4 regions of the Desulfitobacterium elongatum genome follow, and region 3 is predicted to be linked to each of the others. Evidence: riboswitches for the same ligand, from Rfam matches in the RefSeq annotation. Region 3 holds a riboswitch; each other region holds the start of a gene.
The links. A riboswitch is a leader RNA that binds a small molecule or an ion and turns the genes downstream of it on or off. The one in region 3 is predicted to bind cyclic di-GMP.

Region 1 (3,225 bases), 1.5 Mb from region 3:
TCCCTACCCCTTCACGAAGTTAAGATTGAGTTTACTTGGCAAGAGATGCTCAAAGATTCTCGCTTCTACCTGCTTTGGATTATGTTTGGTTCCGGGGCAACAGCCGGTCTTATGATTATTGGGCAACTATCCACAATCACCAAGGTGCAGACTGGGGTTTCTTGGGGATATGCCATGGTAGCCTTACTCGCAATTTTTAATGCAGGTGGCAGAATCTTAGCGGGTTGGCTTTCAGATCGAATCGGAAGAAGCTGGACGATGCGAATTTTCTTCACCTTACAAGCTCTGAATATGATTGCCTTTAACTTCTATGACACCCCGGCCCTCATTGCCTGCGGTGCCTCACTCGCTGGACTCAGCTATGGTTCACTCCTTTCCCTTTTCCCCTCAGCGACCTATGACTTCTTTGGCACAAAAAACGGTGGAGTTAATTACGGTCTCGTCTTCACGGCTTGGGGAGTAGGAGGAGTACTCGGACCACTGATGGCAGGTGCGGTCGTGGACCTCACCAAAAACTACTTCATCGCCTACCTCATTGCTGCTTCACTTTGCCTAGTTGCTACTCTCCTCACCTTCCTCTTGAAAGCGAAACCCATTGAAACAGCATCTGGTGAGCGAATACTCGTCCAAGAAGCATGTGAATAATTTTTGGTAGTCTAAGGAGTCACTCCACTATATTTTGGGTGACTCCTTTTTCAATAACTTTCAGACGAAGAATTGACTTATTGTCATTCGCAGAAACCCTAGGATAAGCTCACTCCAAATCTAAAGGGCAGGTAGATAACATTGCCTCGTTTCTCATACATAAAATGTGTTGAATTCTTTGATAAAATTGAATCTATGGCTCCTGTAGGTTCTTTAGTTACTGTGGTTGAAAGAGGTGATATGTGTGCTGTTGTTTCTGGAAATTCCTTCAGAAGCATTGCAACTTTCGTAAGCTCTACCGTTATATCCACCCGTAATTGGTGCCCGATAAAATAACGTTCTAAGCTAGCCCGACTCATGTGCGCTAACCTTTGTGAAACGTTTTTTTCTGTCAACTCTAGCAATTCCCCACTGAATTCCTGATAGGCTGGATATAATCGCAAAAATTCAGAGAGAACTTCCTTTGTTTTCTGCCTTAAGCTTGTATAGGGCATCATCGATTTTCACCTCTCTTTTATAGAGTCATAACTCCAAGTGTATACCTCTAGTTCTATTATCAAATTTTCCCAGTTTCTTTTCGTCAATCCAAAGGATACCTTTTAGGTTACCCATTGGGTGCATATCGTAATATCTCTATGGATAACTATGTCCCTCTTTAGAAGTATATGAATAATACTTTTGTCTACTTGAAGTTTATAAATTAAAAAACGCCCATAGTGGAGCGAACAAAAAAGAAGAGCATCTAATGCCCAGAATGAACGCGCATTTAATGCTCTTTTACTCATAATCTTAGGAGTTAGTTATTCATCATGTTCCATAGCTGCTTTAAGCTCTTGTACTACTGTAGTCAAATGATCCAGTTTTTTCTCGAATTTAACCAAGAGATAAGTCGAGACGGCTATTGGGAAGCCAAAGTTACCCAGCAATGTAAACCAAAGACCGTTTTCATCACCTGGCATAGAAACTCCCTCCCATCTATTTATAAAAAGACGGACTCCATTACTCTTATCACCTCCCCACCCATCATTTTTCCGTTGAGTAACCGCCCCTAGATAAGATCAACTAGACTTCAGACAAGAATTAAAAGCTCCACTAGAAGTTAGTTTTCTTTACCTTGGAAGAAGCCGCTGCCCTTATGGAGACAAAAAAACTGCCTTATAAGGGCAGAAAGGGAATTTTTACGTAACTGTAGCCAGGCTATCATAGTGCATCTACGCACCTTAGACCCTAACGGCTTTGCGTCCCCAACTTTCGGTGAGTTTGCCCTTTTTACACCATATACAATTAAAATCTCTAGTAGGTTTAAAAAACTAAGGTTTGAATTTAGGCGTATACAATAATGTCCATGAGAGGCTGGAACTCGAAACCCACTGCAGCTAAAGTGAACGCGATAACTAGTCCCACGATGATAAACTTCTTCATTGATATCCCCCCTTTGATACCATAATAAACCAAATCCAGAACACCTTTGTGATGAGAATCCTGTCGCAATTGGCGGTCGTTTCCTCCATCTGCTTTTTTCTCCCCTATTCAGCAGAAATCTTGAGAAAAACTTCTTTCTGCTCTTATTTTTGTCAATTATTCTTAGTCCTAAATTAACGTACGAAGCCGATTTTAGCAGGGGATTACTAGGCAGATGGCAAATTAAACCATAAGTGTATTGATTGTCACTTGAGGGGGCGGGAACATGGATCAACGTTTTGACCAACTTCTCCAGAGTCAAGAGCTTAGCTTGTCCGAACTTGCTCGATGCTCTCAGATTACGCCAGGATATTTATCCAAAATTTTTAATGGCAAAATCTCTAACGTGAGTCTAGGTATTTTAGCTAGAATTTCTAAACAACTTGGTCTTCCCGTGGAGGATCTCGTTAGAATGATAAAAGAGGAAAACTTTTTACCCAAGGCTTTAAATCCTATAACAAGTACCGGAACACAGCCTCAATCCTTTGAAGAAGCTGTTCAGAGTGCGCTTGATGCTCTCGAATCCGATGACAATGAAGGGTTCTACTCTTGGTCTGAAAGAATTAGATATATACCTTCTCCCTTACAGAAAAACTATGAGAAATGGTTTGAGGGGCTTCAGTTAGCCTATGAAAACCTCTATGATTCTGCACTTGAAAAGTTTCTATCTGCCCAAGGATTTAAAGCTCGCTCCGCTCTAGAAAGGCGCTTCAAGGCAAAAATCATCTCTGGAATTGCGAGCCTTTACCTTGGCCAAGGGAATTATAAGAAGGCCCTTTCCATGTTTCGAAAAAGTCTCATGACTTGGGAGGAAGGGGTCCACTCAGGGACAGTCTACCTTAATATGGGGACCCTCAATCGAAGAAATGGTGCATACAACTCTGCTGAACTTTGTTATCGTTCAGCCCTTTTGACCCCAGTCCCCTATATCCAGCTTCTGGGCTATGCTGCGTTAGGACAACTCTATATGGATCAGAAAAGACTTCCTGAGGCACGCGCAGCACTATTGCAAGGTTATTGCTTGGCCAAGAATTTACCTGGAGATCGAGGGAAAGGAGAACTTTTCTGCAACCTGGGAAAGTACTATAAGGAAATCTGGCGCATAGAAAAGGCAACCGG
Region 2 (3,225 bases), 810 kb from region 3:
CTCAGCAATCTCTGGTTTAAGAGGCAGTCCTTCGTCAATCGTTTTTCGTAATGCTTTATACGTGTATTTGGGTAGTCGTTCTCTCATTGCCGCGTCATTAAAAACGTTCAGTCCAAAGATATCCATCTCATTTTCCTCCCTAATTTCTGTTAACAAAAAACAGAAAAAGGCCCTCAATAGGATTCCCTTGATCAGAAATCTCTAAAGAGCGCCTTTGCTCTTCGAAAGCCTTATTGATAGGCTAACATATTTCTTGAAAAAACTCAAGAATTGACTTGCAAAATAGATTAACAAAATATTAGTGAGCGCATCTAAGGAACAAACGGCTAGTGCAATTAGAAGTGGCGAAAACGGCGGAACAGCTTAATAGTACCTCAGAAGAATGTATCCAGTTGCAATGATTACCGAGACAATCATAAAGGGAAAACCTATTTTTAAGAACTGCTTATAGGTAATAGGTAAGCCATTCTTCTCAGCAATTCCTGCGACAATAACATTGGCTGAGGCACCGACTAAGGAACCGTTTCCACCGAGGCAAGCACCAAGGGCCAAAGCCCACCACAAGGGCTTTATTTCCTCAGGGCCGAAATCACCGAGGGTCCCTAGTTTTTGAATAAGTGGAATCATGGTTGCCACAAAGGGAATGTTATCCACAAAGGCAGAGAAGATTGCGGAAATCCAGAGGATGAGTATGGCCATCAGGAAGGGATCGCCACCGGTTAAGCCTATGCTCCAATTGGCAACTCGGTCAAGAACTCCCACTTCAACAAGTCCTCCGACCAAGATAAATAATCCGGCAAAGAAGAAGATTGTAGGCCATTCGATCGCTAAAAATACCTCTTCAGGCTCTTCGTGACTGAGGATCATCAAGAGCATCGCGCCTGTCAGAGCAATCGTTGCACTCTCAACGTGGAGAACAGAATGGAGAATAAAACCAAGGATAGTCAATCCAAGAACGAGAAGAGACTTCTTCAGTAAAGCCCAATCCTTGATATAGTCTAATTCATTTTGTTTCATCAACTGTTCAATTGACTCTTGATCCGTAGTTAATTCGCGGCGATAGACAAAGTAGAAGCCAAGGAGTGTAACGGCGAGAATAATAATTACTGGAGGAGCTAAGTTTAGGATAAAGTCGCCAAAGGAAAGTCCAGCAGGTCCGGAAATCATAATATTAGGGGGATCCCCAATGAGGGTAGCTGTTCCACCAATATTACTGGCTAGAATCTGAGTGAGCAGAAAGGGAGTTGGATTAATTTTCAAGGTATCAGCAATGGCAATAGCGACAGGGACAATCAGAAGAACCGTGGTTACATTGTCGAGAAAAGCAGATAATATAGCAGTGAGTAAGGAAAGCGCTAGCAAAAGTTTGGTGGGATTTCCTCCCACCTTTTTAGCAACCCAGATAGCCAGAAAACCAAAGACACCAGAGCGTCGGGTGATATCGACAATAATCATCATCCCTATGAGGAGACCCAGTGTATTCCAATCAATATGATGAATCGCAGTTTCTTGTGATAAAACTCCAAACAGGACGAGGAGTGCTGCACCAGAGGCCGCTGCAACGGCACGAGGAATCTTCTCGAAGACAATAAAAGTATAGGCGACTAGGAAAATTACACAGGTTAGTATGAGCGTCATAAGAAACCTCCATTTTACGATTATATTATTTTAACAGGAATTGTGTTGCTGCAGCTCTTTAAGCTAAGTTTATCCTCCTTTCAATCAGACTAATTCTTAAAAAACAAAAATAGAAAGAGAGCAGTCCAATAAGGAACTGCTCTCCCCTGAGAAGTTCAAAGACTTGTAGCTTGGCGATCCTAGCTGATGTTAGTTATTCATGCAGCCGTAGACCCATAGCTTTAGCGTCCTTCGCTTTCGCGAAGTTTACCCCAACACAAGAACACGTTTTCAATTATTAAAGGCACTTTCATTATACCATAAAATGTCGATGTCGCTCAAGTTATACGATTTTTTGGTTTAAAACCTAGACGAACGTAATCCTTATTCTAGAAGTAAAACAAAAGAAGATAACCCGTAGAAATAACAATAGACACGAGCATTAGTGGAAAGGCTAGTTTCATAAAACCGGCGAAGGTCATTTTATAGCCATTCTTCTCTGCTAAACCTGCCACAATGACATTGGCTGAAGCTCCAATAATCGTTCCGTTTCCACCAAGGCAGGCTCCAAGTGATAAGGCCCACCAAAGCGGTTCGAGGGCTTCTGGGGTCATTCCGCCAAGGGTTCCCATTTGATGAATTAACGGAATCATCGTAGCGACAAAGGGAATATTATCGACAAAGGCGGAGGCAATGGCTGAGAGCCATAGAATGAGCATTCCCGTGAGTTTGAAGTTCCCGGCAGTTACATTGAGTGCCCATTGAGCAAGTCGGTTAATTAACCCGGTCTCAACTAAACCACCGACGACGATGAATAGCCCTGCAAAAAAGAAGAGTGAGGGCCATTCAATTGATAGGAATATATCTTCTGGTTCCTCCTTTGAAATGAGCATCAAAAGAGCTGCGCCAGACAGGGCAATCGTGGCGGACTCTAAATGCAACATCTGATGAAGTATGAATCCAAGGATTGTCAAACCAAGAACTAAAAGACTCTTTCTTAAGAGCGCATAATCTTTGATCTCTTCAAGAGGGTTAACTTGCGTAACTTTTTGTTTCACCTCGTCACTCACTTTTAGTTTATTGCGATAGAGAAAATAGAAAATTAGCATAGTGACGATATGTATGACAATAATCACAGGAGTTAGGTTGACTAAAAAGTCCATAAATCCAAGATGAGTTTGACTTCCAATCATGATGTTGGGTGGATCCCCGATTAATGTGGCTGTTCCGCCAATATTGCTCGCTAAAATCTGACTCATGAGGAAGGGGATTGGGTTGAGTCCCATAGCTCCTGCGATAGTGAAGGTAATGGGAACAATAAGTAAAACCGTGGTGACATTGTCAAGGAAGGCCGAAAGAAGTGCTGTAATCGTAGCTAAAGAAATTAATATCCGGATTGGTTCACCTTTCGAAATCTGAACTGCTTTTACCGCTAAGTACTGGAAAACACCCGTCTTCCGAGTAATTCCTACGATAATCATCATTCCGATCAATAGGCCGAGTGTATTCCAATCAATATGTTCGATGGCCACTTCCTGGGAAAGAACGCCTATAAGGATTAAGATCATCCCGCCCAACAAGGCTGCAATGGCACGATGAACCTTCTCA
Region 3 (3,225 bases):
AGCAATAAAGACATTCACGTGGACTTCCGCTTGATCGCGGCGACCAATATAGACCTTTTTCAACTGGTGCAGGAAAAGAAATTTCGCGCTGACTTATATTACCGGCTGGAAACTCTGGAATTGGATCTGCCGCCGCTCCGGGAACGAGACAAGGATATTTTGCTGATTGCGAACCATTTCCTTGAGAAAATCTGCGAAAAAGAGGGGCGCGCACCGCTCAAACTGAATAAAGAGGTGGAAGCGTTCTTGCTCAATTACGCCTGGCCGGGGAATGTTAGACAGTTGAAAAACGCCATGCTTTACGCTGCAAATATTTGTGAGGGGCAAGTGATCAAGCCGCAGGATATGCCTGCAAGCGTATATAGAAATTTGGATATGCCGCGGCCAAATGAAAAGTTAGGGAAGTTCCAGTCCTTTTCCTCTTTACAAGAAACGGAGGAAGAAATGATAAAAAAAGCCTTGTCTTTAACCGGGAATAATGTGCGTGCCGCCGCGAGCATATTGGGCTTGAGCAAGACTACCCTATACCGTAAGATAAAGGATTATCATATCGATATTTAAGGGTTGGGGGAATTGGCATTTTAGTTTAGCAAAGCGAAAGCTTTTCAGCATATTCTCAGCCAACAACTCGGGGAAGTCATTCCTCGGGTCATTTTTTTGTATATCAGAAAGTATAACTTTCACGGTACACAAGGGCAACCAACGACTTCGCCTTTCTGGATGAGTGCTTAAAAGGTTCGGCGAAGCCGGGTTTTCTTTGAACTTATTTTAGTCAATTCTAATATTATTTTTATATAGTTTCGCCAGGACAAGGCCATAGATTGATGCAGTAATTGTATTTGATGCCACAGTATATGGTGGAATAATCATAAGATCATTTACCTTAAATAAAAACGTTATTGAATAAGTAAGCAAAAAAATTGTAAGTCCAAAGAGAATACCCTTGAACATATGATTTTGTGTTCTAATCAAAGGAACGATATATACATAAAGTACTCCACACATGCCAGTAAAACCTAAGTGGATGATTAACGCCAAAATGCTATCAAAAGTATTCATCGGTTTGTTCCCATAAACGATAATTGCCATAAAATCAAGGTATCGTAGAGTAGCAATATTTAAGACGTAATAAGATATAAGATTTAGAACATTCATGATTAAACCAGCTACCACACCAGAATAGAAACCAAAGGTAAAGCGATCTTTCAAAGTCATCACCCTTTCTTAAGTATTATTTAATAAATTCATCGTAAGTATTCATACAGTGCTTTCTCACGTCTGTATTCATGATTGTAGCGGTGCTATTAGGCAGGTAAGGAGATAGTTAGATAAGTAAACCAGGCGTAAAGCCTGGTTAAATAAACTTATTACCATATCCAGAGCAAACAATCTATATGTATTCTATGTATCTGGCTTTATGGCCAAAATTACGGGCAGATGTCTTGAAAAATACTTTACTTTAAAAAAACAAAAATGTTTTTTTCTGAATTAACTTAAAGTAAACTATGTTATAATCGTATTTAAAGTTATTTATCCTAATTTAAAGCTCAAAAGCATCGACAATGGCAAACTTGGCGAAAGTCAAGGACGCAAAGCTATGGGTCTTCTAGTTTATAAAAACTAATGACTGCCAAGCCGCCGAATTTGCTCTATTTTAAGAAGTTGTCGCCATGCTTACTTTTGCATGGCGATTTTTTTTGTGAAAGGAAGGTTTAATTGCGACAGTTAAGTATCAATCGAATCAACAAAGGAGATGTACTAGGACGCACCATCTATTCCCATGATGGACGTGTCTTGCTTGGTAGAGGAGTTGCTCTTAGCGACTTGTATACAAATCGGTTGCGGGATTTGGGCATTAACATCATTTACATAGACGATGAGGAAACAAAGGATATCCAAATTGAGGATGTGATTTCTGAAGAACATCGACGAGAAGCAATGATCTCGCTAGAGCATTCCGCTGAAGCCGTCCGGATTGGAAAAGACTTTGATGGCTTTAAAATTAAAAAAGCTGTCAATAATATTATTGAGGACATTTTCTCACAAAAAGATATTTTTTTAAGTCTTGCTGACATGCGAAGTTATGATAACCAAGTTTTTGCTCATTCCGTGAGTGTTTGTGTATTAGCAACGATTTTAGGAAAAGCGGCCGGTCTGGAGAAAGAGAATTTAGAGGCTTTAGCAATAGGAGCCTTGTTTCACGATATTGGAACGATAAAGTTACCGAAAGAACTCCTATGCAAGAGAGAACCTTTTACACCAAAAGAACTTGAACTGTATAAGACACACACAGAAGAAGGATTTGAAATTCTCCGAGTCAAACGGGAATTAAGTCTCTTGAGTGCTCACATCGCATTTCAGCATCACGAATGGATGAACGGAACGGGATACCCTCGTGAACTTGCGGGCGACCGTATCCATAACTTAGCGCAAATTGTTGGGTTGGCAGATTTCTATGATAACTTAGTAAATGATAGTCCAGGGAGTTCTCGAATTTTACCGTATGAAGCAATTGAAGTTGTCATGGGAGCAGCAAATAATTTCTTCCCACATGACCTTGTCGTTACCTTCTTAAAGCATATAGCAGCATATCCAACAGGATGTACGGTAAAGCTCAATACGGGTGAGATTGGGATTATCGTTGATCAAAACAGAAGTTTGCCTATGCGTCCTATCGTCAGAGTGTTACTAGGTAACGAAGAGCTATCATCTGTCAAAGCAAAGGAATATAATTTAGTTGAGGAACGAACAGTCTTTATAGAATCTATTCTCGAGTAATAGGCGCACTGCACGACAGAGGCCTAGACAGTAGCTACTTCCCAGGATAAGGGGAGGTACCTATTGTCTAGGCCTTTATTTTTATCGATTTGGCAACAAAGAACGTGCCCAAAACGTGCTCAAAGACATAAAAAAAGTTATATTGAGGTAGAAATAGGTAAATAGCAGTACAATAAAAAACACCGCAAAGGCTTGCGGTGTCTAGGTTTCTTTTGGCAGGGGATGCAGGAGTTGAACCCACACTAACGGTTTTGGAGACCGCTGTTCTACCATTAAACTAATCCCCTAGGTCATCTAAAATGAATGAATAGTGACAAAAGCTATTATACTTGAAGGTGGGTTATGTGTCAACAGACGTCATAGAAGTTATAGATAAAAACTTGAACAAAAACTAAGAAAAGTTATGTGTTAAAGAATTATATTTCCCCCAAACGAAAATATCAAAAA
Region 4 (3,225 bases), 1.2 Mb from region 3:
AGTATTCACTTCCTAATAAGTACCAAGCATTCCCACTCTGAGGATTTTCATCAACCAGTCTTTTAATAATCTCTATATTATTCATCAAAGACTCCTTTTCTATTAGTGTTATCATCGCTAAATTAACTCAGTTCTATATTTTCCGATTGACACGAATAATAACTTTATAGACCAGCGGCGAAACCCATGTATAAATCACAAGAAGAATATACAATAAAACGATGACTACTAAAATATTAGAATCTATAAAGTTGCTTCCTACTATTATGAAGATAAAAAAAACTACCCAAACTAAAGCTGGCCATTTTACAAAGCGATTAGGGAAAAAGACCCAATGACACTCCTTATCTAACTTCTCCAAAATCATCAGCAAATCGTGATTGGTAGGCTCCAATAAAAATGCTTGTCTGAAATTCTCGCGTGCTTCCCTGACATTTTTATTGTGTAGATTATAAACTCCTATTTTTATCAGCTTTCTCACTTCACTACTTGAATTGTTTAAATACTTTTGTAAAATATTGAGCTGAGCATTCTTATTTTCATAGAGAAGGTAATACAGAAACTTATATTGTAATACTGCTTCATTCTCTGGATCAATCCGCATTGCTTCATCCATTAAAGCGGAGGCTTTCTTCTCATGCCCACATTTGAGCATGAGCATTCCATATGCAGCCAAAGCCGATGCTTCAGAGGGATTAATTCGTAATGCCTCAAGAAAATGCTCTTCAGATTTAACAAATTCCTCAGTATCCATATAAATTCTAGCTAATAGATAATTACATTGTTGCGCAGAGAAACCGTTTGCCATACTTTCTCTGCAATACTCGGTCGCTTCTGAATATGAATTCAAATAGTAATAACAATTCGCCATTAAGAAAAGTAAACTTCCATCATTCGGTTCCTCGGAAAGTAATTGTTCCAACTTAATGATAGCCTGTTGATAACGGTTCATATCCATATATAGAATTACTTCATTTAAAACTACCTTATTAACCCCATATTCGTATGACATTACTAATAATTGGGCCCCCTCCGAATAATAAAATAGATTCACCTACGATACCTACAATTATCCATTTTATTGCATCTTTAAGCATAGGCTTCGTCTCTCCACCCAATAACACATGCTGATTAAATTTTTTCTTCATTACACCATAATAACCCATATATAGCCCAACAGATGCCATTTTATAAGCATATCTTACATATCTGCTCTCGATTAGAATATTCTGTTGAGTATGAGTAATAAAAGCATAGATAATGACTTTGGAAAGCAGAATAATCATACCGAGTCCAATTAATACATTTAGAATCCTTTTATCTATTTTAAGCCATCGACCATTTCGTGTTCCAAGTGCCACAAGTGGGATTATCCCTCCAAAAAAAGCCACATAAAGCAACTTCCCTATTTCGTAGGTCTTTGTCCCCTCAAGATTGTCCTTATTTAAAGAGGGTTGAAATAAACTTTCGCTCATCTGTACTCCTTTATTCATTCCATATTCATCGAATTTACTGTATAAGTCATTCCCCTAAATCGCGATATATCTCATTTATTCTACAATTTCTAAATAACTCCTGCTATCTACCTAGAAGTTCATTTAGTGCTCTTATGATTATAAAAAAAGCCTTTCTCCTATTTGGGAGAAGGACCAAAGAACATAATTCTAATTCTGCTTATAATCAGCAACTTGGCAATCATAGCTCTATAGCCTTAGACCCATAGCTTTGCGTCTCCACTTTTCAGTGGATTTGCCTATTTAATTATTTTCATTTCCATAAACAGTAGATTTTTTGATCTTGTAATAGAATAACATAATTTCTTCGCGGATTTTGTCGTAATTAGCAGCTTGCAAATTCGATTTAGTAAGCTACCTTGGCCTCCTTTGGAGCCATGTGATTTGTTAACTAGACTTGCGTTTGCTCGCTATTGTTCCCAAAATTCTTTCTGTTGGATTGTTTTATTGGTTTTTTGGGATAAGACCTCAATCATCTTTATCCTATCCGATGAACTCTGATCCGGATAACTACGTGAAGACCATATCGTAAGATCATTAAACTCAATGACTTCCAGAATTCCCGTTGCCATTACTATTTCCATTATTATTGTCATTTTTTGCTACAGAATCTCCGAGGTTTAACTGCATGAGCGAATAAATCCCCAAGGATTGAATCTTTTTACTCGGGCCTTTTCCTTGGCCTGGGTTGTCTCCACTTGTTCCGTTTCCATCCGAATCGCCCTTCCCGTTACCTTTGCCAGGTTCTAAGGGAAGAGGAAGCGATTCAAAGGCGTAGACTCCAACCGTTTTGAAAAGTCTATTGCCATCACTGTCATAACCGAAGGTCTGAATTTTACCTTGGTGTTCAGTAATCTGAATCAGTCGGTTTTCACTGTCATAGTTAAGGTAGTGGTTAAAAATTTGTTTGGGGTGTAAATAAAACTCATGCTCAAATCGCCATAGAACTTTAAAAATTACTAAAAACAAAAAAACAGGACATAATCGTCCTGTTTAGTAAAATACCATAAGGTTATGCATTTAAATTCTTCTGCAAATTGAAGAAGCCTTTAGATCGGTAATTACATTTGTTCAATGATTTTCAATTCACTACCGAGTGACCTATAATTAGTTATCTTTCTTCTCTGCATAAATTAAGATATTGACCAAATTCAGGGAATGAATCCCAATTCCTAGACACATCATCGTTCGTTTCTCGTTCTTCAATTTCACCAGTTTTAGAATCTCTTTGTTCCATAACAATGTGACCATTCTCCCGATAACCAAAAATCATACTCTTTAATTCATTCTCAGTATCTCCTTCATACTCCCAATACATTACCGTCCTTAGGAATACCCTTTTATCATCTTTAACTACAAAATCGTAGTTTAAGAATTTCCGAAAATGATTGTCCAAAAAGCTTACTGATACCCATTTATCCGTAACGTTAACGATATACTTCAGTTGACCCCCATCACTTAACACAGCTGTATATGGTTGATGTTTTGCATGAAGAATACTTGCAGTGCTATCTTCAATAATATTCCAAGGCTTCTTTTTAATATTAGACCACTTGTCACAATAGTAAATTTCCATTAATTATACTCCTTCCCGGTAATGTCACGAATAATTATATTCTTCTTAGTAGCCTCGTCAAGAATTGATTGTGGGACTACTTTTGTTTGTACGGGAACTTCCAGAATTAATTCTCCCTCTAGTCGACCACCTTTT

Region 1: another riboswitch for cyclic di-GMP. It lies ahead of ACZ42W_RS21130 (YvrJ family protein); the one in region 3 lies ahead of ACZ42W_RS13980 (HD-GYP domain-containing protein).
Region 2: another riboswitch for cyclic di-GMP. It lies ahead of ACZ42W_RS18115 (ArsB/NhaD family transporter); the one in region 3 lies ahead of ACZ42W_RS13980 (HD-GYP domain-containing protein).
Region 4: another riboswitch for cyclic di-GMP. It lies ahead of ACZ42W_RS08500 (hypothetical protein); the one in region 3 lies ahead of ACZ42W_RS13980 (HD-GYP domain-containing protein).

The regions. Positions count from the first base shown of each region.
Region 1 is NZ_AP038772.1:4,495,368-4,498,592, forward strand. It holds gene ACZ42W_RS21120 (OFA family MFS transporter) at 1-645, shown strand, start outside; gene ACZ42W_RS21125 (hypothetical protein) at 744-1,142, opposite strand; gene ACZ42W_RS21130 (YvrJ family protein) at 1,446-1,604, opposite strand; cyclic di-GMP riboswitch class I at 1,830-1,920, opposite strand; gene ACZ42W_RS21135 (tetratricopeptide repeat protein) at 2,333-3,225, shown strand, end outside.
Region 2 is NZ_AP038772.1:3,814,148-3,817,372, reverse strand. It holds gene ACZ42W_RS18120 (glutamine synthetase III family protein) at 1-126, opposite strand, end outside; gene ACZ42W_RS18115 (ArsB/NhaD family transporter) at 364-1,638, opposite strand; cyclic di-GMP riboswitch class I at 1,800-1,899, opposite strand; gene ACZ42W_RS18110 (ArsB/NhaD family transporter) at 2,007-3,225, opposite strand, start outside.
Region 3 is NZ_AP038772.1:3,004,273-3,007,497, reverse strand. It holds gene ACZ42W_RS13990 (sigma-54 interaction domain-containing protein) at 1-561, shown strand, start outside; gene ACZ42W_RS13985 (hypothetical protein) at 769-1,209, opposite strand; cyclic di-GMP riboswitch class I at 1,555-1,643, shown strand; gene ACZ42W_RS13980 (HD-GYP domain-containing protein) at 1,717-2,778, shown strand; tRNA gene ACZ42W_RS13975 (tRNA-Trp) at 2,992-3,065, opposite strand.
Region 4 is NZ_AP038772.1:1,792,064-1,795,288, reverse strand. It holds gene ACZ42W_RS08510 (AAA family ATPase) at 1-85, opposite strand, end outside; gene ACZ42W_RS08505 (tetratricopeptide repeat protein) at 134-1,012, opposite strand; gene ACZ42W_RS08500 (hypothetical protein) at 990-1,475, opposite strand; cyclic di-GMP riboswitch class I at 1,680-1,764, opposite strand; gene ACZ42W_RS08495 (RHS repeat domain-containing protein) at 2,058-2,483, opposite strand; gene ACZ42W_RS08490 (hypothetical protein) at 2,626-3,090, opposite strand; gene ACZ42W_RS08485 (hypothetical protein) at 3,090-3,225, opposite strand, start outside.